2 linked regions of the Spartinivicinus marinus genome follow. The protein of the gene in region 1 interacts with the protein of each later gene in a pairwise test. Links are inferred from orthologs where the notes say so. Each region holds a gene or a part of one and is shown in the gene's direction. Other genes may lie near its edges.

Region 1 (15,897 bases):
ACCTAAAAATAATTGGCCGCCAGCAAAACCTAACACTCCACTAATAGTGGATGTCACTAATGCAGCTATCATTAGAATTATCCAATCCATACGCTACCTTAATCACATAACTTTACATATTCAACTTCAAGCTTATAAATAGCCAATGCAAATAGCGCAAAAAGAATGCTAAGGTCGTATTGCATTTTATCGTTAGTTTATTTAAAAGTGGTAAAGCTAAAATAACAAGGCAAGGAGTAAGCCCAATGAAGAAAATCAATGTATTATCAGCGCTATTCTGTTTAACTATAGGGGGAGGATATTTTAACTCAGCATCTGCTAGCCTGATAACCCAGGTGAATTCAGTAGATGGGCTTGGTGACCAAGCTAACTTTACACTTGAAAACTTTGAAGATAATCAGTTTGCCACTGGTATTCAATTTTCTTCAAGTACAGGCACTTACAGAGCACCTGCTGATGTATTTAGTGGTAGCAACACACCTTCAGGCAAGTATGGATTAACTACCAATAGTTATCCAGACCCAATTTCCATGACGTTTACAAACCCAATTACCGCACTGGGTTTGTTTTTTGGTAATGATGATACTTGCTGCACTAATAACTTCACAGCTTATCTTGATATATTTACTAATACTGGTGAAATTGAAACTATATCAGCAGAAGCCAACATGAATGACTGGACAGATCAGTTTATTGGCTTTGTAAGCGAGACGTTAATTACCAAAGTAGTTTTTCGCTATGGCTATAATGGCAACGAGCCACTTCATATATTTCTTGATGATGTAAGGTTTAGCGCTAAAGTCGAAAGCATTCCTTTACCCGGCACACTAGGCCTAACATTACTAGCAGGTTTAGGGTTATTAAGGCGTAAAACCATTAGTTAGTCGCTTGGCATTTATCTTTATAGTTACCACCTCCAGTCTTGGTTATGTTATGTTCAGATAGTACCTTCAAAAGTTCATAATATAACCAGCTCTTTCAGATCCCCTACCGCTAACTGAATCCTGAGTCTATTTTATAAACAAATAATAAATTTCGCCTATTAAACACATCTATAAGATTATTTCACTAAAATCAATCTAAGGGTAAGATAATTAAGGCATCTCCAATAATTGTTTACTACCTTTAGATACTCAGAAAGAGACTATAAACAATTACTAGAGGTCCTTTTTTCACTAACAGTTGTAAATGAAGGTGTACTGATGTCAAATGACACAGCTCCCTATAAGTGGCCTGATCCTGTTGTTGAATGGGCGGCTACTTCTATTATTGATGTAAATGCACCTTCAGAATGGGTAAAAAAGCTTGTAGGGCAGATGCTACAAGTAAACCTACCTTTAGAAAGGGTAAGAATTTTACATCAAATTCTCCACCCTCAATTATCAGGCATCAGCTACTACTGGACTCGCGCCAGCTCAGATGTCGTTGTTAATAAAGCAACTCAAGGCCTGCTAGAGCGAGACAGTTATTTACTGAGCCCTTTTCATCCAGTATGTAATGGTGCAACAACCATCATTCGTCGACATCTAACGCTTTCAAGTGAGCCGTTAGACTTCCCGATACTTAGCGAGCTAAAAGCCCAAGGAATGACAGATTATCTGGTTTTGCCTCTCAACTTTTCTGAAGGTGAAATTGGTGCAATTAGTCTAGCGACTAACCGAGCCAGCGGTTTTACAGAGCTTGAAGTCAAACGTATTCAACAAATTGTTAGAGCCGCAACGAGAGGCTTAGAAATATTGATCAGGCATGAAACAGCTTTATCATTGATATGTGCTTACTTGGGTAATACTACAGGAAAACGCGTTTTATCCGGCATGGTACAACGAGGTGAAGGAGAAGCCATTGACGCTATTATTTGGTTTTCAGATTTAAGAAATTCAACCAGACTATCTGAAAAACTACCGCCTGATGAGTACTTAGCATTACTTAATCAATACTTTGACTGTCTTGCAGGTGCAGTACTCAATCAAGGTGGGGAAGTACTTCGATTTATTGGTGATGCTGTATTAGCTATTTTCCCAGTAGACAAACAAAACTTCGCCAACTGGGAAGCGGCCTGTAAACGTACACTATTAGCTGTAAAAGATGCGGAATTAAGAATCGCTGTTTTAAATGAAATTCGTGCCAAAGATAGTTTACCACCAATTAGTTATGGAATAGGCTTGCATTCAGGGCCAGTCTACTATGGTAATATTGGCACCTCTGGACGAGTAGAATTTACCGTAGTAGGCAAGGCTGCAAATGAGGCCGCCAAACTAGAGTCTCTTTGTAAGCAGCTTAATCAAAAAGTGATTATTTCTGAACCGCTTACTCAATATCACCAAGGACCTTGGATCGATCTAGGTAAACACCAAATACCCGGTACCAATACTGAAATATCATTATTTACTTGTTAATACTTGTAAAAACAATATGGTTGGCCGGGAAGGATTTGAACCACCTCACCCACCTTTATCAGGAGTGTGCTCTGCCAAATTAAGCTACCGGCCAACAATTATTAGGGGTGCCCAGAAGTGATTTAGCATTAAACTACTAACCTAATACTTTTGAGTCCTCGCCATAGACAGATAAATACAAAAATAGAAAAATAGAACCAGCCTATGTTAACTGAAATTGACTGAATTATGTGGTCAGCTGAAAGCCCTATCGCCTGATCAGCAGCCTTTCCAGTTAATACTACACCCAACCCAGCGGCTAATGTGATTGTTGTTTTCGTGATTCCAGAAGCTGTACCAGCTACAACAGGGCTAACAACGGACTGCGTTGCAACTAAAGTTAACGCATTCGCTATACCAAGAAAAACTGCACAAATAGTGATGCCTATTAAATACATACCAAATGATGATAATTTAGGCGCTGATATAAATACTACAGCGACAACCCCAAGCATATATTCATCACTAATACTGACATAGACTGATAATAAATAAACACTAATAACCCACTTCAACCCACCTTCTGATGCAGACAAATCAATACCAATTTGAGGTAAAGCTAAATTAAGTGCAAACGCATCCAACTGAATGCAAAAAATCCCTGCTGCGAACGCCAACAAAGCTAAAATAGAGCTGTTTGCAAACATTTTACTCATAAAGAAATAACCTCAATCTATGTACATTATGAATAGTACAGCTAATTATTTAATTACATTAAAAGTGCTAAATTTAACTAACACTAAGCACCCTATAACAAAGTGCTTTGAGCTTAATTAAAAGAAGTTTTTCGTATAGAGAAAACTAATGAACCTGAAGTACTTCAAGCTTAATTCCAGTAAGTACTGCTACACTTAGAAGACTTTGAGCCACTAACAGGATAAAGCCATGCTTTCTGCCTTAAAATCTATCACTCTGACAACTGGGTTGCTCTTCTGTATAGCTACTCAAGCCGCAACTATTGAACTAGTTGATGGAACTCGTATATTAGGTGAGATCAAGTCTCTAAACGACGGGGTTTACGTTATCGATACACCTAGCCTGGGCCAAATGCGAATAGAGCAAAAGAAGGTTCGTTCAATAAGTAAGGATAAAGCAGCGACTGCTAATAATCTATCAATTGATAGCATTAGGCAATCACTTATTAATAGTCCTGAAACAATGAAAGCCATATTGGCACTACAAAATGATCCACAAGTCAAAGCAATACTTGCAGACCCTGAACTGATGCAATTAATCAACAGTGGTAATATGAATGCCTTGCAGAACAATCCCAAGATTCAACAATTGATGACTAACCCTGAAGTGCAATCAATAACTAAACAGATTCTTCTAGGGCAATAGCTTGAATTACACCTAATAATGAATCGTAGAAGGGATACCAATCACGATTCATTATTAGGTGTAGAGCAGCTACCCTCAGCGGAGGGTATAGTACAGTTCAAAGAAGCTATACAGTCTATCAGCCAACACTTGATGTGCAGCAGTTGTTGGATGTACCTTATCCCAAAATAAATAGCCATCGCAGTTATCTGGTGCATTACCTGCTATATCAATACTTCTAGCCATTGTAGAGTCATCGTCATCTATTAGCCTAGAATTACCTTGTCGATTGAAAGTATCCCTTTCTCGAAGAGACATTTGTTGCCCTGAAGGTAAAGCATCATGCAGCATAGGGTTTTTAGAGAAATTAGGATCATTTTCAAACAACTCTCGTAATTCATACCTATTTAGCTCTTCCATTTTTTTTGGTTCAGTTTTCAAACCATAGTAATCATACTGTATTAGCGACTTACTATGAGCATACTGTTTGCTTTTACCTTTTATAAAAGGGTGCCAGATATAACCCTTGGTATAGCAGGCCTGATCAGTATTAGTAAAACCTAAACTCGCTGCATTTTGAATGATTTCTTTCAACTCACTTGCAACATCAAATAGCCTGACTTTATCAGGGTTTCTTGTACTCATTAACCTAATTAATTCTTGATTATGTTTGGTTGAGATATTTTCTAGATCAGCAGATTGTGTATTATCGTAATAATTTGAGAAAGGCGTTATATTGAGTTTAGGTATATTAATAACCAACACCTGGGCAGCTCCTCCAATTAATGCCTGACTAATTGTTTGATCAATAGCCAACATCACTCTGTCCGTATCTCGCCAGTTATTTGTCACATAATCATTGGCGCCAGCCCAAATAATTACAAGATCAGAAGATTGGAATTTATTATTTTCTAAAAACTGTTCTACTTCATGTTCAAGATTATTAATCACTTGATAAGTTGGGTTGTAAGACTCTTTTTCATATGCAGCTGCTGTAGCACCGCCTTCTGACTCATTAATTATTGTTAAGTCAATTGCTTTCTTTTGAAAAGCCTCTTTTATGTAGTCAACCCAAACTGGCCCATCAGCAAATCTCCCAGTATAATATGGTGGACTGGATGGTAACCACCCTTTTGACTTTTTATACATTTTCCCTGTATCGCTCAAACTATCCCCAAAAATCACAATACGACTAATACTCACTTGTTCTTTTGCAGAAAGTTGAGTTGCAGAAAATAACAGTACAGCAATGACAGAAAGCCTTATTAGTTTTTTCATAATTAATATTCTTTTTATTTTGAAGTATAAAATGCCACCCTCTATCACATAGAAGTTGTTTATTTTTAATACCCTTTCACAAACCACTCCATGTGGGAGAGGCAAAATAAAGCTGGTTACTTATTATTGATATCCACAGCCTATATTTTTATTTTAATTCTACTTTATAACAGTTGTTTTAAATGGATGATTGATCACAAAAACAGATTACTAAGCAAACTTTATATTTCATTCTTTCTAGACATATTAGTACTGTCTAAATATTATCATCAGTTGAAAAACACATGCCAGCGGATACTTAGGCCTTTAACATGCGTCTACTCCACACATCAGATTGGCACTTAGGCCAACACTTCATGAATAAAAGCCGAGAGGCAGAGCACCAGGCGTTTTTAGAGTGGTTGCTCACTACAATTAATGAGCAAAAAATAGACATATTAGTAGTAGCCGGTGACATTTTTGATACAGGCACGCCGCCCAGTTATGCGCGAAAATTATACAATAATTTGATGGTAGGCATTCAAAATACTCACTGCCAACAAGTATTGATTGTAGGAGGTAATCATGACTCGGTCGCTGTGTTACATGAATCTCGCCGCATTCTATCTTGTTTAAATATTACCGTCATTGGTGGTATATCAGACAACCTTGAAGAACAAGTACTTACAATTAAGGACAGTAACAGTCAACCTATAGCCATTATCTGCGCAGTACCTTACATTCGACCAAGAGATGTATTAAACAGCCAAGCAGGACAAACCCAAACAGAAAAACAGCAGACTTTAGAGCAAGCCATCGCTGATCATTATCAACAGCTCTTTGATATTGCACAACAAAAAGCCAAAAACAGCAATCAAGCACAGCCTCTCCCCATAATTATGACAGGTCATTTGGCTACAGTAGGGAGTCAATCTTCAGAGTCAGTACGTGATATCTATATAGGCAGTTTGTCAGCCTTTCCTGCACGACACTTTCCTCCAGCTGACTATATTGCCTTGGGCCATCTTCATAGTAGTCAGCAAGTGTCGGGGGTAGATCATATTCGCTATTCAGGCTCTCCTATTCCACTGAGCTTTGATGAAGTAGATGACGCTAAACAAGTGTTGTGTGCTGAGCTGACAAGTAATGGCTTGGCTTCTGTCGAAAGTATTGAAGTCCCTCGCTTTCAATCAATGGCTACCGTTAAAGGTAATTTAGCTGATATAGAACAACAGCTTGGTCAACTAGAATCAACACCAGGGCAATCCACTTGGTTAGAAATCATTATTCAGGAAGACGATTACTTATCTGATTTGCAGTCTCGACTTCAACAGCTGATCGCGGACACACCTTTTGAAATATTGAAGTTAAAGCGAGCCCGCAGCCAACAACAAACTATTGAACGAGAGGCTAAAGAAACCCTAACTGATTTATCTCCTATCGACGTATTTCAACGGCGGTTAGCCCAAGAAACTATGAATGACTCACTAAAAAATCAGTTAACACTGCATTTCAAAACCATACTAAGTGAGATAAAAGAAGACGAAACGCAATCGACAACAAGCATAAGTTGTAAGGAAAAAGCTTCTCTATAATGAAAATCTTAAGCTTACGGTTAAAAAATATTAATTCCCTTAAAGGTGAGTGGCTTATCGACTTTACTGAGCCAGACTTTGCTAACAATGGGCTGTTTGCTATTACAGGCCCAACAGGCGCAGGAAAAACAACATTACTAGACGCCATCTGTTTAGCCTTATACCACGAAACCCCACGATTAAAAGTGTCTGTTGCCAGCAATGACTTAATGAGCCGACACACAGCAGAGTGCTCAGCTGAAGTCGAGTTTGAAGTAAAAAACAACCGTTACCGTGCTTGCTGGCAACAACGTCGCGCCAGAGGCAAAACTGATGGTAAATTACAACCACCTGTTGCGGAACTTGCTAAATTGAACGGTTCTACAAGCGGTGTGATTATTGCTGACAAGTTAGCAGAAACCCGAAAACAAATAGAGACTGTCACTGGTTTAGATTTTAGTCGCTTTACGAAGTCAATTTTATTAGCCCAAGGAGGATTTGCTGCTTTTTTAAATGCTAAACCCAATGAACGAGCCGAACTGTTAGAGGAACTTACAGGTACTGAGATTTATGGGCAAATATCTCAGCGTGTATATGAACACAGCCAACAAGAAAAAAATACTTTATCGTTATTATATGATAAAGCAAACGTTACCAAACTGCTTGATACTGAAACAAAAAACCAACTAACAACAAAACAGGAAACCCTAGCAAAAACTATAGATCAATTAGAAATTGATCTAAAAAAATATAACTCGCTAAAACAATGGTTAGAGCAAATATCTGAGTCTGAAGCTAAAATCCAACAAATTAAAGATAAGATTGACCAACACCAAAAGACTATAATCCAAGCAGCCGTTGATATTAAAAAGCTAGAATCACACCAGCTTGCCTTAGAAATCAAACCAATCTACAAGTCTTGGTTAGATATCAATCAACGATTTAGTAATAATCAGCAGGACTTAGATAGGTGTCTTAGAGAACAAACAACAGTTCAAGACTCAATTAAACAAGCTGAACAACAAGTAAAGTCACTAGCAGACCTTTATCAGCAACACCAAATAGAGCAAAGCAGCCTGGAAAAAATAGCTGATCAGGTGACTCCTCTAGACTATAAAATAGCAGAGCTTACCAGTCAGCAGAAAAAATCTGAAAGTGATTTACAGAGTCTAAAACAGCAGCTAATGACACAACAAGACGCTCTTAAAAAAGCTAGTAACCAACAAGCAGAGACTGAATCAAACTATATTAGCGCAAAAAACTATCTAGACGCACATTCGCAATACAAATACTTAGCAGAAAAACTCCCATTATGGAAAGAACAATTCAAGCAACGTCATAATCTTTACCAACAAGAGAAAGAACACACTAATCAAGTAGCATACACCAAAAAATTAACTGAAGAGAAAAATAGTCAAATCGATGAAGCTAAAATTGCTATTAATGAATCCAGACTATTATTACAGGAACAACAAAGCCAACAGCAAGCATTATCTGACCAAGTTAAGCAAATTTTGGGTGTACACGATAATGAAACTCTGGAAAAAAATTATCATCAAGTAATAGAGCAGCATCCATTACTCAATGAGCTTGAAAAGCTAGCCAGACATTACCGTGAATATATTATCAACCAAGAAAGTCTAACAAATAACAAAAGCAATACTGAACAAAAGCTTTCAGCGCTCAATAGCAAACGGTTAGAAAAAAACCAAATAAAAAAAGTAACACAAGAGCATATAACCACTATTGAGAAAAACCTAAGTTTAGAGCTTAATATTCAAAGCCTATCAGCACATCGGGCAAAGTTACAAAAAGATGACCCTTGTCCTTTATGTGGTTCAGAAGAACATCCAGCAATAGCTGAATATCAGCAAGTAGACCCCTCTAAAACAGAGCAGCAACTCTTAATAAAACGTGAAGAGTTAGCTGAATTAGAGCAATACTTGCAAAGCATCAATGATGAAGTCATTACTATTACTCAACAACAAAAGTATAACCAACAGGAAATTGATGCTTTAGTAAACAAAGTCAAACAGTGTACAAATGAGTGGACTAATATCGTTAATACATTAGACATTCGAATAGCTATCGATAATGATTCAGCTATAACCAAATTTTTACAAACAAGTAAAACACAATATGAGCAACTAACCAGCCAGTGGAAACAGTTTAAAGCAATCGAGAAGCAACTCGCAGATCTACAACAGCAAATACAAAAACTTGAGTCCAAGCAATTACAGCATGAAAGTGATTTAAAGCTGCTAAATCAAGCGGTAGAAAATCTACAGGGGCAACACCAGACTGAAACAAAAGAGCTACTAAACACCCAACAACAGCTGTCCGAATTAGAAGCAGCTCTTAACCAAGAGTTAGCCATTTTTAATGACTCTCTGCCCAATTTAGTTAATCAACATGACTGGCTCAGCAAACAAGGTTTATTAAGTAAAACATACCAACAAACTCAACAACAGCATAATGAACTACTACAGACATTAGCTGATAATAAGTTAGCCATTAATAGTTTAGAAAAAGATACCAAACAAACATTCAGCTTAATAGAAAACCTAACTACGTCATTAAGTGCCGTTAATGATCAATTAATAATACGCCAGTCAGAACGTTATGCACTTTTTGGTGATAAAAAAATTGATACTGAGCGCCGTCAATTAAAAGAGCAATTAAGTGTTCAAGAGCAGCAATTGCAACAAGCTAAGGACCAGCTGAACCACCAGAACCAAAATCACAACCAGCTTAAAGGACAAGCAACTACACTACAACAAAACAAGCAACTATTAACCAAACAACTACAAAAACTCACCCAGCAATGGCAACAAGCTTTAACTGACAGTCCTTTTTCTAGTCAGGAATCATTTGAGCAGGCGATCTTGTCAACAGCAGAATATGAGCAGCTAAAAAAGTTAAAGCAAAAACTTGATAATGAGCAGCAACGTAATCAGGGATTATTGCAAGGAGCAGAACAAACACTAAGTGATTTGCAGGGAAAGCAACTCACAGAACTAACAATTTCTGAAATCAATAACCAACTAACCGAACTTGTTAAACAACAAAAACAAACACAAGAAGACATGGCTGAACTGAAAGCTACCCTAAAAGCAGATGAAGCAGCACAGCAAAAGCAGCAATCATTATTAGCAGAAATTCAGCAACAACAGTCTATTACTGATACCTGGGTAAAGTTAGACAGCCTGATCGGATCAGCCAAAGGCGACAAGTTTCGTCGTTTTGCCCAAGGTGTTACATTAGACCACTTAGTATATCTGGCTAATCAACATATACAAAGACTACATGGCCGCTACCAACTTAAGCGTAAACTTACTGAAGAGCTAGAATTAGTAGTAGTTGACACCTGGCAAGCAGATGTAGAAAGAGATACCAGAACCTTATCAGGCGGAGAGAGCTTTTTAATTAGCCTTGCTTTAGCCTTAGCTCTCTCTGACTTGGTAAGTCATAAAACATCAATTGACTCTTTATTTTTAGATGAAGGATTCGGCACCCTTGATGCAGAAACATTAGATACAGCTCTTGATGCCTTAGATGCACTCAACGCCAGCGGTAAGATGGTAGGAATCATTTCTCATGTTGAAGCACTAAAAGAAAGAATTCCCACTCAAATTCAAGTAAAAAAGACTAATGGTTTGGGTTATAGTCGGTTAGATAAGAAGTTTTCTGTATAAAAACACTATGTAAGCGCAAGCTTTGCCCCTAGCCTCATCAATACCCCAATGATCTAGTTCAAGGAGAAATATTATACTTTTTTATAATTTTATTTTTAAGGTTATCATCGTAAATATCTTCAAATGCATTATTTAAATTACTATAGACCTCATCAGAAGTATTATTACTAACAGCCATGTAATAGTTGTACTTAAAAGTCATTATAGCTGATTCAACATCTTCAAATTTGTAGCCTAGCTTTTTCAGCCTAATTGGCAAAGAAATATTATTTCCAGAAATCAAGTCTACTTTTAGTGCATATAGCTTCTTAATATTTTCTTCCTCTGAAACAGAAATTCTCAGCGCTTTATTTTCTTCAAACCCTTCTGAACTTAAAAACTGATGACTAACATCGCCACGCATAACACCAATAAGATATTTTTTTGCATCATCTATAGTAGCAAGAGTAATGTCTTTACGACTACTTAGCTTATATAAATAAAATTGCTTACCTGAAAATAATGGCCCTATCCACTGAAATAGGGATTCTCTTTCCGGAGTACGTAAAATGGTATAAATGATTACATTAGGTTTGTATAGAGCAATTTGGTATGATCGAGCCCAAGGATATAAGTGAATGCTATATTTATAGTTTGCTTTTCCTAATACTTTTTTAACTATTTCTGTTGAGGCTCCAACAACTTGGCCTTTTTCGCGATAATTATATGGAGGCCAATTTTCTGTCACCACTAATAACTCATTAGCGCTAAGCTGTAACATGCTAGCAGCAACAATCATCAAGCTTAAGCATTTTACTATCATTTGGTTATATAACCTACAAACAAACTAAGCTTAATTATAGCTTCAGCTATTGTGCTTCCAAATATTTACTATGCAAGAGATAAGGGAACACCTTTGCAATAAATGCATGAATTATGTACAATTCATATCCTTTATTTTCAGTTTTATCCTGACTCAAGAAGATGTAGGAGTAGCCAACCGATGCTAAGGACAACAGCTTTTAACACTGTACTTCTGTTTATCACCGTTTTGTTGGCCAACATCGCCAGTGCTGAAATTTATCGATGGGTAGATCAAAATGGCAAAGCTCACTTCAGCGACAAGAAGCCTCAACACAAGCAAGTAAACACTGTTAATGTCAATCAAACCAACACTTACCAAAATGTTGAATTAAAACCTTTAGGGCCTTCTTCCGTTAGTACTAGCAGAAAACGTAATAAAGGGGTTGTAATGTATAGTGCTGAGTGGTGCGGTTACTGCAAAGTTGCACGCAATTATTTCCAGTCAAAAGATATTCCATTTAAAGAGTATGATATTGAAAAAAGCCAAAAAGGCCGTGATGATTTTAATAAACTGGGCGGCGGCGGTGTACCACTTATTTTGGTTGGCAAAAAAAGAATGTCAGGCTTTAGTCAGCAACGATTTGACAACTTATACTACCGAAAAAAGTAATCTACTGCTTCACCATTGTCTTATGCAAGGCTTTTGGCCAGTCTGCCTTAGGATTAAGCTTAATATAAGCTTTGCCCTCCATAACAGGCTCTAGCTTATCCAAGTGGTTAGCTAAATAATCTCCAGTAATCTTTAGCCTTAACGGATAAAACAAATCATTACTCTGTGCAGTCCCTTCAATAACAATATGATCTTTTTTTGCAGTTGGAGAAATGAAGGTTATTGTTGCAGGGATAATGATATCATCTAAATTGAACAACGTAATCCTTGCCTCAGAGTTAAGCTCAGCTAAATTTGCTTGTTCTTTTTCAAGAAAAATCAACATTTCAGCACCTGTTGCATTCATCATTTCTAACAAAACTGTATCAGGTTTAATTCGCTGATTTTTTTTCACCTTTATTTGCAAAATTTTTCCAGAAACAGGCGCTTTTATCATTGTATAAGCTAACTGTTGTTTCAAGACCATTATTTGCTGCTGCAAATGAGAGACTGCTTCTTGGTTAATAGTTTCCATTTCTTTTGCTAACTGACAACCAAGTTGAGCTAATTCGAGTGCTTTATTTTTTTTTGACTCAACTGGGGGACAGTTACTCACTGACTTACTGTTTTGCTTCCCTAACAAAGCTAAACGGTCCTCAACTTTGGTTATTTGGTTTTTAATTGGCGTTTTACTTAACTCCAGAAGTAATTGTCCTTGTTTGACAATGGCTCCCCCCTGAACTCTGACTCGCTTTATTTTGCCAGATATGACGCTGGTTAAATTAATAATAGGTAGTTTCAACTCACTCTTAGCAATAGCAATTCCAGGATATACATGAATATATATAAACCAACTGATAATACCGGCAAAGACAATAAAGAGTATGACAGCAGATGAATATTGCCAAGGTTTTAGATAATAAAACTCTTTCATACTCTTTATGTATCCTTAATGCCCTCTTACTTAAAGAACAGAAGTGGATTTCATCTACTCGTCATTCACCTCTTATACACCTAAACCCTAAAAGTCATTCAACAAGGGTATAAACTCTTGCCCTTTAAATATCCGCTTAGGATTACCACGCTCTAATTGCGTGTGTTGCTGCCAGCGTTTAACACTTTCAGCCGCTATAGCCATTTGCTCTAACTCATTTAGCTTTTCTTGCAATCTAAGTAAAGCAAGTTTCTTATTACTATGCTGGCTCCGTTGGCTTTGCACAATACACTGTATACCTGTGGGTATATGAGTAACCTGCACCGCTGAGTCAGTGGTATTAACATGCTGTCCACCTGCCCCTTGAGAGCGGCAAGTGGTGATTTTGACTTGCTCCCTTGGGATCGAAAAATCTTTTACAGGCCAATAGCGGCCAGAAAAAAACCAGTTTTTACGCTTATGCCCACGTCGAAACTGACTTTCACTCTGCCACAATAAAGAACCCTGCCAACGTTGAGCAAATACTTCTGCCTCAGCCCCTGTTACTGTATAAAGCACCGAATAACAACAGCCTTTATCATTGGCCGCTATTCTTTCAACCTCGTTCAGTTCAATATCAAACTGCTTTGCTTCCTCTTCTAGGTAGCGCGCAGATAGAGTAACAGCACGAGTGCACTCCACTGGTCCACGTCCAGCGCTTAATTGTAACCAAAACATCAACATCCCCCACTCTTCGAGGTTTTGTAGGTGAGAATGGGTTTAAGGCTGGCAATCAGCTCAATCAGTCCTGCGTCTTTTAAGTCTTGAATAACTTGATCTATCGACTTATAAGCCTGTGGGGCCTCTTCATAAAGCAGCGCCTTATTTTTACAAACCACATGACTGCCCAATGACGTTTTCTGTAAGTCTTGTACCCGATATTTATTAGATAACCGCGCTTTAGCTTCAGAACGCTGCCATTTTCTTCCTGCTCCATGGGCTAATGAAAATAATCCAGTAGCACTTTTAATTGGTTTTACTAGATAAGTATGTGCTCCTCTGGAACCCGGTATTGCAACAACACCTTGGTCGCTAGGTGTTGCTCCTTTACGATGTAACCAGCCTATCCCATTCTGTTTAGACACCAGATTATGGGTAACATCCAGCAACGACTCAGCATCTATATTTAGTGTAGCCATTATCTGGCTGGCAATTAGTGCTCGATTAGCGCAAGCCCAGCGAACTGCATCGTCATGTTTGTTTAAATACGCAACTCCTGCATCAGAGTCCGCTACAATACCTGCAGAATTAAACTGCGCAATATGTTGGTTTAGAATTTCATGTCCGTAGCCACGAGACCCACTATGCACTAACAGCTGTACATGTTTTTTTGATAAATGAATAGCCTCAGCCAGGGTTTGATCAAAAATAGTGTCAACTATTTGCAACTCAGCAAAATGATTGCCTCCACCAATACTGCCTAATGCTTGGTCAAAGTCTCTGCTGATAACACCAAACTGTTGTTTGGTTTGCTCAATCTCGTCTAACCAATCTAGATCAAGCGGATCATCCAAAATTGAGAGTTTGTCTATCCAGCGAGATATTTTGACCTTGTTGATCGGTTTATCAGTTTGCCATAGTCCCATGCCACATCCTATGTCGCTACCCACTAGGTAGGGATATAAGGTGTTTTTACTTAAAAACGCAGCACCTATGGGATAGCTTTTTCCAGGGTGTAGATCAGGCATACCTGCTACTTTCAGCATATCTGGCAATTTGGCTGAAAATTTTAATTGCTCAATTGCTTTTCCTTCAATCCAGGTTTTGTCAGAAGCAATTAGCTCAATATTTTTTTCAATTTGTTTAATGGCGTTAAACGTGCCCATTACTTTTGTCCATATTAATAACGATTAATAAGACAGGGCAACCAAGGAAGGAAGAGATAGATAGGAAACTTCTACTAGGTAGGGAATATAATCGAAAATAATACCTAACTACCAAGCCACCTTGTTGCCTTGCCCAGTATTTTGTTGTTGATTAGTTATGTAATACAGCATTTTTACCTCCGTTTATTTTATTTATACTCTTCACAAATAATTTCTAGGTTTTGTCATCTTCACCTAAAAACCATCCATATTAGATATATCATAGTTAAATTGGGTTTCGCCTAAAATTCACTTCGCTAAATAACAGGCGGCTAAAAATTTGAGCGAACTTTAAGCGATCTAATGTTGAAAATCAACTAAGAAAGAACCACCTTAGCCAAAAGCTTTTCATCTATGTTTGTTTATTATTTCTTGGTAACCCGCTTGGTAATCTGGGTATTTAAACTGGTACCCTAGCTCTATCAGTCGCTGATTACTGCATCGTTTGCTACTAGTAGATGCTCGGCTTAGTGGCAAGGTCGGCTTTGTATTTAGCTGAGTAGCTAACCAACTGACGACCTCACTTAATCGCGCTGGATGATTATCTACCCCGTTATAACACGAGGCCAATTGCACCCCCAGGTTATCTTGCTCAATTAAATAAGCCAAAATACCTGCACAATCATCTTGATGAATTCGATTAGTATATGGATCATTTGCGCCAACAACGCCATACCCTGCCCGTACTTGCTTAAACAAATACTCTCTGCCTGGACCATAAATACCAGAAAAGCGCACGGCTGTGGTAGGGATATCACTTTTCTCCAGCAACTGTTCTGCTTCTAACAAGCGCAACCCTATGCCTGTAGGTAATGTTTCACTGGTTTCGGTGACCCACTCATCATGCTGCTGGTGATATACGCGACTACTTGAAACATACAGCAAACGGCGAGTATTTTGTTTCGTTCTCTCGAGCCAGCCAAGTAAATTGCTAAGGCCTTTCACATAGGCTTGACGATACCCTTCATCTGAACGTTCACTAGCTGCCACACAATAAACCACGTAGTCACAGGTTGGCCAGTCTGAAAAGGTTCTTTCAATTGTAATATCTGAAGCAACAGGTTTTATCTCACTTGGTAATAAATCAGGGTTTCTTCTTACACCCCAGACATTAAACCCTTTTGAAAACATCAACTTAGATAGACGCGTACCTATATCTCCACAACCAACAATTAGGCAACTTTTTTGATCTTCCATTGCATGATTCTTCTAAAAAATGTCTACTATAAATAGAAAACTGATTGATTTTTTTAATAGTATGATAATCGGTACTTAAGCCATGCTACGACCGACAAACTAAACATTAACGAACTTCACAAAAGCAGTTGTAGTTTTTGCTTAGGGAA
Region 2 (14,564 bases), 3.0 Mb from region 1 along the record:
GGTTAAATAAATTGTCAAAACTGGCAGGGTTATGCCGATCAAATGGCTGAACCATTATACGTTATCCTTTGGTAATATTTAACTTAATTAATTTTTCAAATTTTAATCAAACTAAATAATCACCGTACAGATTATTTAATGATCATTATCACAGCCTGCTTTAATAAATTTTTAATCGAGTGGGTGGCCTGCGGAGTTTGACTAAATCAATGTGAGCAATACCTATTAAGCTTGATTTCAGGTACAGTTGCTACTATTTACCAAGCCTTTTGAGCTGACAAGGAAATGCGATGAAACAGCGATTACTTTTACTCATACTGCTTTGCTGGGGTGCAGCAACAGGAGTGGCTGGTCAAGATATTTCTCCTTCCCAGGCATTAAAGTTACAGCAACAGGGCGTTATTCTGCCTATGAGTCAATTGTTAAGGCAGGTTCGACAGCGCTACCCTGGTGAACTACTGAATGCTGAGCTGGAAAGAGACGATGGTATTTATGAATATGAACTGAAAATTCTAAACCCACAAGGCCAGGTGTGGGAAATTGAAGTGAATGCCCAAACAGGAGCCATTCTCGAAGTAGAAAGAGATGACTGACCCTGCCAGAAACATATCAGAGCAAGCTTGATAATACTCTAAATGCCAATTATTGATAGGATGTAGTACTGAATGCGGTTACTCGTTGTAGATGACAATCATGAATTATTGGAAAACACGGCTAACGAACTACGCCAAGCCGGTTTTGCAGTAGATACCTGTGATAATGGGGTTGATGCATTACATCAAGGTCAAGAAGAAAACTATGCCGCAATTGTTTTAGATTTAGGCCTGCCCGACATTGATGGTTTAACGATTTTAAGGGAGTGGCGCAGCCGCCAAAATACAGTGCCTGTTATCATTCTAACAGCCCGTGGAGAATGGTATGAGCGAGTGGAAGGCCTTCAAGCCGGTGCAGATGATTATGTGAGTAAGCCATTTTACCATGAAGAGCTGATCGCCCGCTTACGAGCCGTTATCTGTCGCTATCATGGCCACAATAATGCGGCCTTACAGTTAGGCGACATCAGCTTGGATGAAGAAAAACAACAGCTGGACTATCAAGGCAAGCATTATAAGCTAACTGCAATGGAGTTTCGCTTGCTACGTTATTTTATGCTCAACCCAGGCAAAGTGTTAAGTAAGCAGCGCCTTACTGAGCAGCTTTATGAGTATGATGCTGATAAAGACAGCAATGTACTGGAAGTTTACATCGCTCACTTACGCCGGAAGCTTGGTAAAGCCTCTATTGAAACCCGGCGTGGACAAGGTTATATCTTCCATGGATCTACAGCATGAAGTCAATCAGCCGTACATTAGGGCTGGGGCTTGCCAGCTCGGTTTGTTTTTTAAGTTTACTGATTGGTTTGATTACCTATGCTGCGATGGGCGAAAGCTTTAAATCCTTTTTTAGCAGCAAGTTGGACGATGATGCAAAAACCTTACTTTCCTTACTTTCCTCCCATAACCAGCAACTAATGCTGGATGATAAAGGTATTAGCCAATTACATTACCGCACCTATTCTGGCCACTATTATATTATTCAAGGCACCAAGCAGACATTTCGCTCACGCTCACTATGGGATTTTAGTTTTAATCCACCCTCCCTGACAGTAGGAGAGAAACTGATCAGTGAATTACCAGGCCCTGATGAACAACAATTAATGGTGTTAAGTCAAGGGTTCAGCATTGGTGATATTCCTGTCACAGTCACTGTTGCCGAAGATGTCGGTGGTTTATACACTAGTTTTCGTACGATGTCAGGTGGATTATTATGGGGGTTATTGGTAACCATATTATTACTTTTAATCATCCAGCAATGGTTATTACATCGAGGTTTAAAACCACTCACCCGGTTAAAAAAATCACTCCATGCACTACAAACAGGGGAGTTAACCGTTATCAGTACGCACAAAATGCCCAAAGAAATACAACCTCTGGTGGCTGCACTTAACCAGTTACTTGAAAATACGGCTGAATTACTCAAGCGAAGTCGTAACGCTGTAGGCGATTTAAGTCATGCGTTAAAAACCCCTATAGCACTGATGCAGCATACTATTATCAGCGAAGTCACTAATCAGCCAGAGCTAAGTAAAAAACTCTTACGACAGTTAACCTCTATTCGCCAATATAGCGAGCAAAAATTAACCTCTGCACGACTGGCTGGTGATATTTTACCCGGAGCACAATTTGAACCCCATAAAGATTTAATGGACCTTATTCAAACCTTGCATACGATTTATCAAGCGAAATCTATCACTATTGATTGGCAACCACATCGTTGGCCAGAACGCATCGCAATGAATCGAGAAGATGCATTAGAACTGCTGGGTAATTTACTGGATAATGCCTGCAAATGGGCTAATCAGCAGGTTAGTCTTAGCTTCTCCCACACTGATACCCAACAACAATTGATTATTGCTGATGATGGCCCTGGTGTAGCAAAAGAAAATCAAACCCTGCTGACTCAACGAGGTAAGCGACTAGATGAACAAGTGGATGGACATGGTTTAGGGCTCAATATTGTGGCCAATATTATTCAACATTATCAAGGCAATATCGAATTTATTGGCCAAGGTCAATTAGGCGGGCTAGAAATTATCATTCAACTGCCAACTAATATTGACAAACTAAAATGAAGTGAGGGTAAAGCCAAAGCCCTCACTTCATTTTAATTGAGCGTTATTTAATTTCTATTTTTATTTAGGCTTTTTTATTTAAATTCTTTTATTTTATTTTTACACTGACACGCACATTTTTATCAATTTTATTTTCGTTCGATAAATGGTACAATTTACTATCCGTCGGTAAACTTGGCGCAAAAACAGGAACAGTCACTTCCAGACCGGGTTAGGTAAACCAATACGGGTAGAAACACCTGATGAACGCAGGCAAACACCACTCTTCTCAAAAACTACTCTTTATATTACCATCGGGAAAAATAATTTGAGAAGCAGAAACAACCTGGGTTGCAAGCGCAATAGAAACCGACGCAGCTAAAACACTAAGCTTATTACTTTTCATAATATCCAAATAATTCCTTTAAATTTAAAGCTTTTTTATAATTCAAAAAACACCGACATTACTCAGCATTTTGTTTGACTGATCATACTAATAAAAGGGAAATCAATACTAACCAACATCCCATCCCATCTAATAAACTTGTTATATTTTATTTATCACCCCTATAATTTTTTCAATTTCCATATCATTTATGAAGACCATATCACAGCTTATTTTTATAGTTAAAAACGAATCATTATAAGAGCACCATTAGCAATAGATGACTATTAAGTCATTATCAAACCAACTCGACAATAAGAAAACACCAGGCAAACCTCACCCATGATTTCTTGCTGAAATTTTTGCTTAACATTATTAACTTTCTAACAATTACAAATAAATTTCATCAGCATAAACAAGACAACACAAACAGTGCATAAAAGCATCAAATTTAAAGAGTAAGTACACACAAATTGCGAATAGCTTATATTTTAAATAGCATTATTTCGTCGCGTTTAATTTTTATTATTGTATGTTTTTTGTAAAATCGTAGTCACACTTCCTTACAGCTAAGGAACACTCCAGTTATTTTTTAACTTTAGGAGGAAAAGCAATGGAAGCGTTCGAAACATACTGCAAAGGAATGGCTGCTCACTTAAGAAAAATAAGAAAACAACGTGGCATGACCCAAGAAGCACTAGCAGAAGCCGCTAATATTAGCCCGGAATATGTCAGCCGGATAGAGCGAGGAATCAATAAACCATCACTTAAAACCCTATACGACCTTTCAATGGCCTTAGAATTTAAGTTTATATTGATTGATGAAGGACCTGAACAAGAAACTAATCACTAGCTAATCAGCAATCAATGATTGCTTTAAGGGAGGAGCTAATAATCGCGGATAAGTAAGCAAAAACATACCGCAACCAAAATAACAATAAATCCCAATAAAATACGTCTGATAATCATTTTATAGGTAATGCTTTTATAACCAAAGCGAATGTTTGTTAAGCATGACCCACAAGCTATTTGGCCCCATGAGTTTATATGTTTATAAATGATTGGGGTGACAGTTCATTGTGCTATAGCTATTGTTTCTGCATTGCTCTATTAGTGGTATCCATACCACTATACATTAAACATTAAACATTAAGTGTATTTCTCACCCTCCATGGCGGTCAGGAATGGTACCAACACAATTTAAACTCTCAAACAATCCTGTTGTCTATCAGCTAGATAATTCAGTTTATACCCTACACTATTTTGAGTATACCATTGATATGAACAGCTTTATGTACAAAATAGATTAATTTGGTCGGTCTTGAATGAGTTTATCCAGTTTTTCTTCCAATAACTGTATTTTAGAAAAACTCTCATCCTTACGTAAATAAGTTTCTGCCACCTGCTTTTGATAACCTAAGAATTTTTTTTCAACCTCATGCAAGTGTTGATCTTGTCGATGAAATACCTGCTTAAAGTCCTTATCAAGGTTATCTAGTTTTTTACTGACATTATTCAAATTCGTATCAGCTTGTTGCTTTAACTGTTGAAATTGCCGGTTAATACTGAATCTAATCGTCGTCAAGATAAGAGTAATTAAGGTGATGCTAACAGCTAGTAGTTGGAGTAACTCTGACAGTTTCATTATTATTTCTCCCTACAGATTTGGCTAGTTTTACCTGCTTTCTTATTAAGGCATATCCTCTTCATAATATTCCTCGCCTTCAAAATCCATTAACTCATCCAAGCCACTACAATCAATCAGCTCATCAAAATCAGTTAATAGACGATTTACTTCCTTTTCAGACTCAATAAAAAGATCAAGATCACCCGAAAAATCCCATAATAAATCATCATCCATTATCTACCCCCTAATTTATCGTTTTAGGTATATACTCATACTTGATTAAATAGAAGTGACCCAACAATTGACAGGAACTATGACTACTAGTGATTTGTAATTGTACCAATCATGTAGGGTAAAATAGGTGGCATAGAAATGATTACTGTTGTACCCTGAATAATATTATTTACGCAGAATAAAATCTATGGAAAAACACTTTATTACCCACGATGGCGTAGAGCTATTTTATCGATATTGGCCCGCCAAAGAGACACCAGAAAAACAGGCTATTGTTCTGTTACACCGTGGCCATGAACACTCTGGCAGAATGGCTCACCTGGTAGAGGAACTGGGCTTAAATGAGTTTGATTTTTTTGCCTGGGATGCCCGAGGCCATGGTCAATCCCCTGGGCAACGAGGTTTCAGCCCTAGCTTCGGTACAATAGTACGTGACCTACAAACATTCATTGAGCATATTTCATCTACTTACCAGATAAATATCAATAATATTGCCATTATCGGCCAAAGTGTCGGTGCAGTGGTAGCTGCTACCTGGGTACATGACTATGCTCCCAATATTCGCTGCCTAGTACTTGCTTCACCTGCTTTTAAAATAAAGCTCTATATCCCGTTTGCCAGACTTGCCATTAAGCTATGGTATAAATTTAAAGGTTTGTTTTTTGTTAATAGCTATGTCAACGCCAAATTTCTCACCCACGATCCAAAACGCATTGCCAGCTATAACACTGACCCATTGGTTACTCGCCCCATTGCAGCCAATGTATTATTAGGGTTATATGACACTGCAGAGCGAGTAGTTGCCGATGCAGCAGCAATAACCGTTCCCACCCAATTGTTAATTTCTGGAGCCGATTTTGTCGTACACCATCAACCCCAACACGCTTTTTTCGCTAGACTAAGCTCGTTTATTAAAGAAAAACATGTGTTGCCAGGTTTTTATCACGACACATTAGGTGAAATGCACCGCGAACTTGCAACTAACAAAATTCGTGACTTCATTACTCGTCTGTTTGCCTCCAAACAACAGCAGTTATCATTGCTAAATGCACACCAGCAAGGTTACACCAAAACTGAGGCGGATGAGCTAGCCGTCCCCTACCCCATCAACTCCTGGCAAGGGATATATTGGCAGCTATATCGTTACTCACTTCACCTGGCAGGCATGTTATCTACAGGTATTCGCTTAGGCCACCAAACAGGGTTTGACTCTGGAAGCACCCTTGATTATGTGTATCGCAATGAACCAAGGGGTACTTCACCTGTAGGCCAATGGATAGATCAATACTACCTTAACAGTATTGGCTGGCGTGGCATTCGTCAGCGTAAAACCCATTTAGAGGAATGCCTACGCCTGGCAATACAATGGCTTCATAACAAAAACATGTCAATTAATATTGTAGATATTGCAGCTGGTCATGGTCGTTATGTTTTAGAGACTATTGTAACCAGTAATATCAAACCAGACTCAATTCTACTTCGTGATTACAGTGAGCTTAATGTTGAGCAAGGCCAACAATTAATCAAAGAGAAAGGGCTTACCGATATTGCTACCTTTACGACAGGTGATGCGTTTAACAAAACCAGCTTAGCGGAAATTACTCCCACACCTTCTATTGCTATCGTTTCTGGCTTGTATGAACTATTTGCTGACAATCCATTAATTACTCAGTCATTGGCTGGGCTCGCCAGCGTTATTCCCGAAGGTGGTTACCTTATTTACACTAACCAACCTTGGCACCCCCAATTGGAAATGATTGCCCGAGCATTAACCAGCCACCGAGAAGGACAAGCCTGGGTGATGCGCCGCCGCACTCAATTAGAAATGGACCAACTGGTAGAATCAGCGGGATTTACAAAAATAACCCAGCGCATTGATGATGATGGAATTTTTTCTGTGTCTATTGCTGAGCGGATTGGTAGATGACGTTATACCTGACGGGAAGGACTGTTAATATCTCTGTTAACTTGGTTGGTGTTTAATCAACACCAGCCAGATTTAAGCAGTTATGCGCCTAAATTCCTAATGACAGGTGTCCATTAGGGGGAAGATCACTTTATTTCTACCCCTAAAGATGATTCATGATAGGTATATTATTAGGTTAAATAATGGCTCTGAGTGTCAATATATAAAACACTATCATCACAATTGAGATAGTTCGAAAAACCAGAAAAACCCTTGACATAAACACTATGTTAATCAGCATAAAAAAATGTATTGCACCAAGAGTAATCAAAGTAAAAGTGTAAAACTCTGCTGCTTTCCCAATAGTAGCACCTGACGATAACGCTGCAACAGCAAAAACGGAGCAGATAAAAGTAATAAAGAATGCAAACTTATTGTCATCTACCCTTGCTTTAGCTTCAGTTTTTTCTATTTCTCGGAAAATCATATTGTTACCCAACCATCACAAATTAATCATTTTTAATTAAAATACTAGTTAATTACAGACGGAATAATTAAGCTCAGCATTCAGGATAAAGCTGGTATTAAATCCGATGCAGCTAGATAATCGTAATCAAGCAATTAACATTCCAAAAACTGGGATTGAATTAGGCGTTTAATTAATTGAGCATGGGTAGGTAACAACATGGTATGCCCAATACGAATGGTTTTTAGGTTCAGCCATCGAGTGACGAGAAATGAAGATAACAAAACCTAGAAATCATTCATGAAGGGTATATATGAATCGTTTACCCGTTTGAAGTGACCTGCGACCTTCCTAGCTGACTTCGGGCCAACAGCTAGGCAAGAGGTGGTGTGATCATTGCCTATAAACTGATTAACCTTCTTCATCATCAAAATTGGAGTTATTGTTCTCCTTAAAGTCTGCAATTAAACCAACAGCAATGCCAACTAATCCCCCGCCAATTACCATCATAAAAAAACGTCCAATTAGCCCTAATCCACTTAAACCTACCCCAGAACAGAAAAAACTACCAAGTAAGCCAAGTCCAGCACCAAGAGCACCATCCAATAACGTTCGGTTACTCATTACTTCCAGCACTTGATTCAGCATATTTTTTATATCTTTTGACATTAATCCAACTTCCCAACATTAGACATTGTTCTATCAGGTATAGCCACAACTAACAGAGATGTCGATGATAAGTTTATTGCTTGTAAGTATCGCTGTATCATGTCTAGGTACACCTCTCCGCGTAACTCTTCATTGTTAACAACTTTATCACCCGCTTTAGGTTAGTTGCATGTAAGTAAAGTATTTACCCCAAGTTTAAATTAGATTTTTTTACAAATTTAAAAAGTATGTTAATTATGAAAGGGTATATACAGGGCATTTAGGTGCAACATTGTACTTTAAACAAATTTAATGGTAAGTCAGCTATAACTCCCAAAACCCTTATGCTAGTATGGTAATAAAGTTATCATATATTAGTAGGTTGTAGATGTACTATTTACTTGCTTTTCTTATTCTTATTTTCACAGAAGTCTCCTTTGCAAAGACTTTCAGAATTTTAAATTGGACTGCATATATTGACAAATCAGTGCTAGAAGATTTTGGGAAAAAACATAATGTTGATATAAAGTATGATACTTTTGATGACCTTGATGGTTTTAGGCAGAAATTTTTAGTTAAATCTAAGGAAGATGCTTATGATATAATTTTTCCTCCAGTTGACTATGTACCAGCCCTTATAGAAAGAAAAGTATTGTACAAACTGGATAAAAGTCTTCTCTCTAATCTTGATAAGCTCTCTAATACCTCCATGGCTGATTTAAAAAAATATGACTCAACCAATGAATATATACTGCCTTACCTCTGGGGAACAGTTGGGCTAGGCATCAATGTTGATAAGGTAAAGAAAGCTCTTAAACAAGAAAATATTCCTAGTTCCTGGAAGCTGGCATTTGATCCAGTACTTGCTGGAAAGCTATCATCATGCGGTATTTCATATTTAGATAGTGAAGTTGAAATTTTTCCTTTAGTTCTAAATTACCTAGGAAAATCAGGGCAATCAATGGAGCGTTCAGATATAGTGTCAGCATCTAAATATTTAAGAGAACTTGCCCCAAAGATAAAGTATTTCGACTCTGAAGAATATATTGAACGACTAAAAGATGGAGAAATATGTATTGCTATCGGCTATTCGGGTGATATTTTTCAGGCTATCTCTGATGCTGAGGAAGAAAAAAAAGGTTATGAGCTAAAATATATAATCCCAGAGGAAGGTTCAACTCGCTGGATAGACGCTATTGCCATACCAAGCAATAGCAATAACCCTAAAATTGCTCACGCATTTTTAAACTATTTAATGGTACCAGAAGTTATTGCTAAAATTTCTAATTTTGTGTGGTACGCAAATAATATTCCATCTTCAACTTCGTTAATTGAAGAAGAAATAGTTAACGATAAATCAATTTATCCATCCACTGATGTAGAATCCAGACTATTTTCTATACCAAAATATGAATTAAGGTTCCAACGATCAATGGTAAGGTATTGGACACGAGTAAAATGCGCCCAAGGAGTTGTTGAATGCAGAGCCCCGGTGTCTGGACTTCCTGGTTTCTAAAAAAATTGGCTCTATATGGATTCCTAGAGGGTAGCATATAATACAACCAAAAATGTATTATGCACGTCTATTTGTGTGAATTAAGTCAGTAATAAGCAAAGAATGATCAATATCAAACAACTGGTAAATGATGAGCAATGTTACCAGTTTATTCGGCCTGATTGCGTCAGCTGCACTCACTGCCAGTCTCAACAAGTAGAAGGCAATGGCAATCATCAAAAGCAAATTGCCTGAAAACGTTATCGCTGCCTAGCGTGTCATCGGGGATTTGATGACCTAACACCCACCATTTTTTCTGGTCATCACCAGCTACTGAAATAGAGCTATTGATATAACCCCCTAGGAATCCATATAGAGCCAAAATTTATTTATCAACTAGTATCATTTCAAATGCTTTAGCTATCTTTATTAAAAGCTAAAATTTTGATAAAGATAGCTACAATCAAGTAAAGATAAAATAATGAGATTTATATATTCAGTAATTATTATATGTTTTCTAGGATTTTATTCTTATTGCGTACAAGTAAGCTCTCAAGAAATCAGGCATATTCAACCCGTAAGCGCTAGAGACACAAGAAATCAATACTTCATAGAACTCCTTAATCTTGCATTATCAAAAACGGTGGATTCTCATGGTCCATACAGTCTTGTACCAGCCTTATCTAAGATGACACAAAGTAGAGCTTTTCTTTCATTGGGTAGGCAGTTAGATGTTGTGTGGTCAATGACATCTATTGAAAGGGAAACTTTATTTACTCCTGTTCGAATTCCTTTGCTTAAGGGATTGTTAGGACATCGTATTTTTATTATCCGTAATGGAGAAGAACAACGTTTTGAGGGTATCGTGAGCTTCCGAGCGGATAGTGTAAACAATTAAAATGGCTGACTTAGTGTAAATTAATTTATTTTTCTGCCTTAAAATTCCATGGCAACCATTGATCAGGATTGGCTTTAACAGCAGCTTTATTACGTTGAATGGCATTTAAATAATCAAACACGTTAATTCCTGCACTGGCAGCGGTAGCAATCACTGAAGTCAATACATCCGCTACATTGGCACCGGTTTGTGTTTTATAAAATAAACTATTTTTTCGACCTCGAACGATGAGTTTTAACATCGCCTCCATTAAGTTATTATCTAGTCGTGCGCCTACATGGGTACAAAACCGGGTAAGTCCCTCATAGTGTCGATCAAAGTAACAGATAGCTTTTCCTAGCCCACTATTTTCTTCAATTTTGCCACTTTGGATTAATTGATTACCCCATTCTCGTAGCGCTGCCATCACAGGTAAAGAGTGAGTCTGGTGATAGGCTAGCCGTTGTTCAGGTGACAACTGTTCCTGGACAACTGTTGTCTCATTAAGCCAGATCGTTTGGTATTGCTTAAGCACATACTCCACCTGTGTGGGGAAATGATTAAACACATCCGCAAATTGGCGGCGCCCATGGGTATTACAGAGCGAGCGAATGGTTTCGCAACAGCTTTGCGGGTTATTATTGGCTAAGGCATCGCTCATTAAAATGGGCGGGGGTTGATCAGGTGAACGCTTTTCCAGCAGTTCGTCAATGAGCTCACCGGCATGACCCACATTGGTTTGGAACAACACGATTTGGTGCTGATTGCTTAAATTCGCAATCACACCTGAGGCATAAATGCCTGTTCGTCGTTTGGCTTTTTTCTGTTTAAGCCGCTTTTTCATCACCGGGCCCTGTTTTAATATGCGGTGCCCCGTATCATCTAATAAATAATCGACGGCATTAGCCGCTAACTCTTTTAGCCGATCAAACAGTGGCGTCACATCATTTGCCACATAGCTGCTTTGATCATAAAAGGTAGAGCTACTGATGGCGACTCCTAACAACCCTTGTAAACATTCTTGCCGATAAAAAGGTGAGCCTGCAAAATATTTGCTTAACACCATTAATGAGCGCGCTGAGTAACCATATTGCTGCTGTGGTTCACCATCCACGGTGACCGCTTCAGGTAAAGGGGCAGTGAAATAGGCTCCGCACGCATTACAGCGGCGTTGTTCTGCTAAGTGTAGTTCTCGGGCATAGGGGCTCTGACCGGTAATACGCAACAAACGGGCGGGTTTAGTAGAATACAGTTTTCCTATTTCACAGGCAGGGCACACCTCACCACTTTGGTATTGAGTTAGCGCATGATTGATGGTCACCGGTGGTGTGGTGCTTTTCGGTTTAGGGGGACGCTGACGGGGTGGCTTAGCCAGCTTGTCCTTGCTCTCACCTGCTGTGGTATTTTCCCCACATAAATCACGTAGCTTTTCAGAGCTCATTTCAATACCCAGTGATTTACGCAGCTTATGGAGGGTAATTGAGTGGGTATGCAGTTGTTGCTGTAAATGCTCAAGGGTCATCAGCGCATCTAAAATATACTGATTATCCTCTTGGCTCAGCGATAAACCATAAGCTTGGGCTTCACTAATCCGCTGCTTCAGTGCTTGAAGTTCTGTGCGATTAATTGTAGTGGTTTGAGTCACTGCAATCCCTTTTTATTATTCACCCAGTAGCATACGCCTTTATACATAACACGCAAGTCGTATAATGAAAATCATGCTGCACTATTTAGCTCAAAGGCACTATTCGTGTTAACGCTTGCCCTCGTAATAAAAGACTGAGTTGTTTAGCCGCCAACGGGTTGATAGGGGCTGTTCCTGAAGGCCAGCCTAAAAAACGCCCTTTTGATAACCGTTTTGTCATTAGCCAAAAACCGGTGCCATCATAGTGGAGCGCTCGAACCATGGTCTTACTCCGATTAATGAAAACAAATACCACGCCTGAACGAGGATCTTGATTTAAAACCTGCTGGCATAAGGCAACAAACCCATCAATGCCTTTGCGAAAATCCGCCGGTTGGGTAGACAATAAAATACGTGAGGTGGCTGTTAATGCAATCATGCTTACCTCCTTCGCACCGCCTGTAATTCTCGCACGACAGCACTGAGCTGATGGCTGGTTAATTCACCTTCAACCACCAGTTGAGTATCGTCGCCAATACACACGGTCACACACAACAAGGAGGGTGTTTCTGGTGACTCGGGTAAAGGTATAAACTGATTAGCCTCAGGAGCCTCATCGACTTCGGGTGTTGACTGTTGCCAGCGCTTTAATGCTGAGTGACTTAACCCCAAGGTATTAATCACCTGGGATATGGGGTAATTCGCCAGCAATGCAATGGCTTGTTGGCGAAGGGTCAGTGGAACTTGCTTGCGACCCAGCTGAGGGTTATTTCGCCAAGTTTTAAACGCCGCTGCAACGCTTTCTAATGTGGGGGAAACTGACATAGGCTTACCTCTTAATAAGTGAGGTAGTCAGTTAATCAGATTTAAAAAGTTAAGTTGAGCTACGCTCTCGGAAGCTCACAGGGTATCAACACTCTTGAACAACTAAGAGAATTCGTTGCCGGCCAAGGACATGATTGGCCAGATACTCAGATTCTTAGGTCAAATGGGTTAAAAGTGCAGATTTCAACTTCATATGAAAGCCTATTTATGATGCTGAAGAAAGGTCGATTTGACTACTTTCCAAGAGGGGTGAACGAGCCATTTGAAGAGCTGGCAACCAGGCCAGAGTTTGATCTAGCAGTAGAGCCTCATTTATTAATACGTTACCCTGCACCAATATTTTACTTCACTAGCAATGAACATACTGAGTTAGCAACGAGAGTGCAAGCCGGCCTTCAAAAAGCAGTTGAAGATGGATCTTTTAATAAGCTTTTTTATACTCACCCAACCACAAAAAAAATATTTGAACTTGCTAATATTGCAGATAGAACTGTCATTGATTTGAATAATCCTCTTTTAACCGAGAAAACAAAAATTATTGTTAACTATTCAAAGCTTTGGTATAGACCAGGTGAGGAAACACTTCGTAAGTAGCGTGAAAGAGTATAGCCTACCTTCACCACTCTTAATAAGGCTACTTTTTGGGAAGTCTTTCTAAAACTCGGTCCAACTTACTATCAGTATTCTCAATATCAGCACGAAACTCACGCCGCATTTCTTTGCCCTTGTTAGTCAGTTACTTACCAAATTTATTCATTAAATACCGAACTAACACACTACGCAGTATTCTTCTAAATCCAAAGGTATCAATAAAAAGTCATCTTTCCAACCTCACGACTGAATGCTAAGCGAATCAAGCTCTGAGGCACTGATATTACCTTGCTGAATTTCGTCTAATTGCTTTTGGTGGATGGTTTGCTTGAGTTCAGCTTTGTGTTGTTTGTTGGTTAGATAGGATTGAAAAAGACTAGTGACAGAGGTAAGTATTGTAGACCACATCAATGTAAATTACTCGCTAGTAGTGCTTCGTCAAAGTTACTGGTTAAATACTGTAGATTATGTATCGATAGCACTTGCCAGTAGCATTTGTTTGCATGGCGGCATCATTAGCTCAGCTGGCAGATAACAAGGCATACCCTTGCTAAGTTGCAAAAACGGCTTTTTGGCAATAATCGAGTGTTTAATTTTTTTCATTTGGATTTTTTGAATGCTACTCTGAAAGTATCTTAGTAGTCTGATGAGTTATTCCGAATGCATCATGATAATTTTACTTGGATAAATTTTATTGGTGTTCTTATTATGATCACAGCCATTGGGACAAAAACTATGCTCCTTGGTTATATTGGGTGCATAATAGCTGGCTGGAGAGAAGGCTATAAGCCTAGTGGTGTACAGCTTGTATTTGGTTGGGGACTCATTGTTACTGCTTTAGTTATAGCCACTATTATTTCTGAGCTGGATACGATCAATTTTGCTCTTTCGTTTATTCCATACATAATAGGACACACCATTACTGGATTCATGTTTTTCAGTAAAGAAGGCACATGCCATTTTAGTTATTTTGATCCCAAGTAACTCCATATTCCTTAGTTACTCTTCCATCACTTCCCCACGTCAAAGTTAGGACAGGTTTTACCTGAATCTAAATCACAATGCCCAACCACTTCAGCATCAGGGTATTTAAAAGGCCGTACGACGCTAAGTAAATCAGAACCATCTAGATTACGAACAAAAATATATATGGCAGCGGTAGCTGCTGGCCAATTTAATCCAGATATTAGAGCTCAACGTAACCGATTGCTAAAAGCTGGTAAAACTAAAATGCAA

What was found.
Region 2: the proteins of OQE68_RS13685 (region 1) and OQE68_RS26510 interact in binary tests that used the Escherichia coli proteins (3 or more experiments, as listed by UniProt). The link is inferred for Spartinivicinus marinus from one-to-one orthologs.

The regions. Positions count from the first base shown.
Region 1 is NZ_JAPJZK010000001.1:3,027,024-3,042,920, reverse strand. Bases 6,207-10,481 are described here. They hold OQE68_RS13685 (AAA family ATPase), read left to right. Parts: upstream 6,207-6,606; coding sequence 6,607-10,281; downstream 10,282-10,481. Other genes in these bases: OQE68_RS13680 (substrate-binding periplasmic protein), read right to left, coding at 10,340-10,481; sbcD (exonuclease subunit SbcD), read left to right, coding at 6,207-6,607. Also shown: OQE68_RS13725 (sulfite exporter TauE/SafE family protein), read right to left, coding at 1-90; OQE68_RS13720 (hypothetical protein), read left to right, coding at 246-884; OQE68_RS13715 (adenylate/guanylate cyclase domain-containing protein), read left to right, coding at 1,203-2,396; OQE68_RS13705 (hypothetical protein), read right to left, coding at 2,525-3,091; OQE68_RS13700 (hypothetical protein), read left to right, coding at 3,321-3,776; OQE68_RS13695 (SGNH/GDSL hydrolase family protein), read right to left, coding at 3,852-5,033; more of sbcD, read left to right, coding at 5,345-6,206; more of OQE68_RS13680, read right to left, coding at 10,482-11,083; OQE68_RS13675 (DUF4124 domain-containing protein), read left to right, coding at 11,264-11,734; OQE68_RS13670 (HlyD family secretion protein), read right to left, coding at 11,736-12,647; prfH (peptide chain release factor H), read right to left, coding at 12,735-13,364; OQE68_RS13660 (RNA ligase RtcB family protein), read right to left, coding at 13,364-14,512; OQE68_RS13655 (NAD-dependent epimerase/dehydratase family protein), read right to left, coding at 14,900-15,748. UniProt on the Escherichia coli protein: SbcCD cleaves DNA hairpin structures. These structures can inhibit DNA replication and are intermediates in certain DNA recombination reactions. The complex acts as a 3'->5' double strand exonuclease that can open hairpins.
Region 2 is NZ_JAPJZK010000001.1:6,010,565-6,025,128, forward strand. What follows is about bases 4,512-7,453. They hold OQE68_RS26510 (bifunctional alpha/beta hydrolase/class I SAM-dependent methyltransferase), read left to right. Parts: upstream 4,512-5,083; coding sequence 5,084-6,823; downstream 6,824-7,453. Other genes in these bases: OQE68_RS26500 (hypothetical protein), read right to left, coding at 4,512-4,680; OQE68_RS26505 (hypothetical protein), read right to left, coding at 4,726-4,896. Outside these bases: OQE68_RS26475 (hypothetical protein), read right to left, coding at 1-55; OQE68_RS26480 (PepSY domain-containing protein), read left to right, coding at 291-593; OQE68_RS26485 (response regulator transcription factor), read left to right, coding at 666-1,331; OQE68_RS26490 (sensor histidine kinase), read left to right, coding at 1,328-2,671; OQE68_RS26495 (helix-turn-helix domain-containing protein), read left to right, coding at 3,649-3,888; more of OQE68_RS26500, read right to left, coding at 4,342-4,511; OQE68_RS26515 (hypothetical protein), read right to left, coding at 7,680-7,937; OQE68_RS26520 (extracellular solute-binding protein), read left to right, coding at 8,305-9,432; OQE68_RS26525 (hypothetical protein), read left to right, coding at 9,535-9,666; OQE68_RS26530 (hypothetical protein), read left to right, coding at 10,100-10,309; tnpC (IS66 family transposase), read right to left, coding at 10,335-11,933; IS66 family insertion sequence element accessory protein TnpB, read right to left, coding at 12,019-12,351; OQE68_RS26545 (hypothetical protein), read right to left, coding at 12,354-12,737; OQE68_RS26550 (hypothetical protein), read left to right, coding at 12,945-13,331; OQE68_RS26555 (hypothetical protein), read right to left, coding at 13,569-13,736; OQE68_RS26560 (hypothetical protein), read left to right, coding at 13,989-14,312.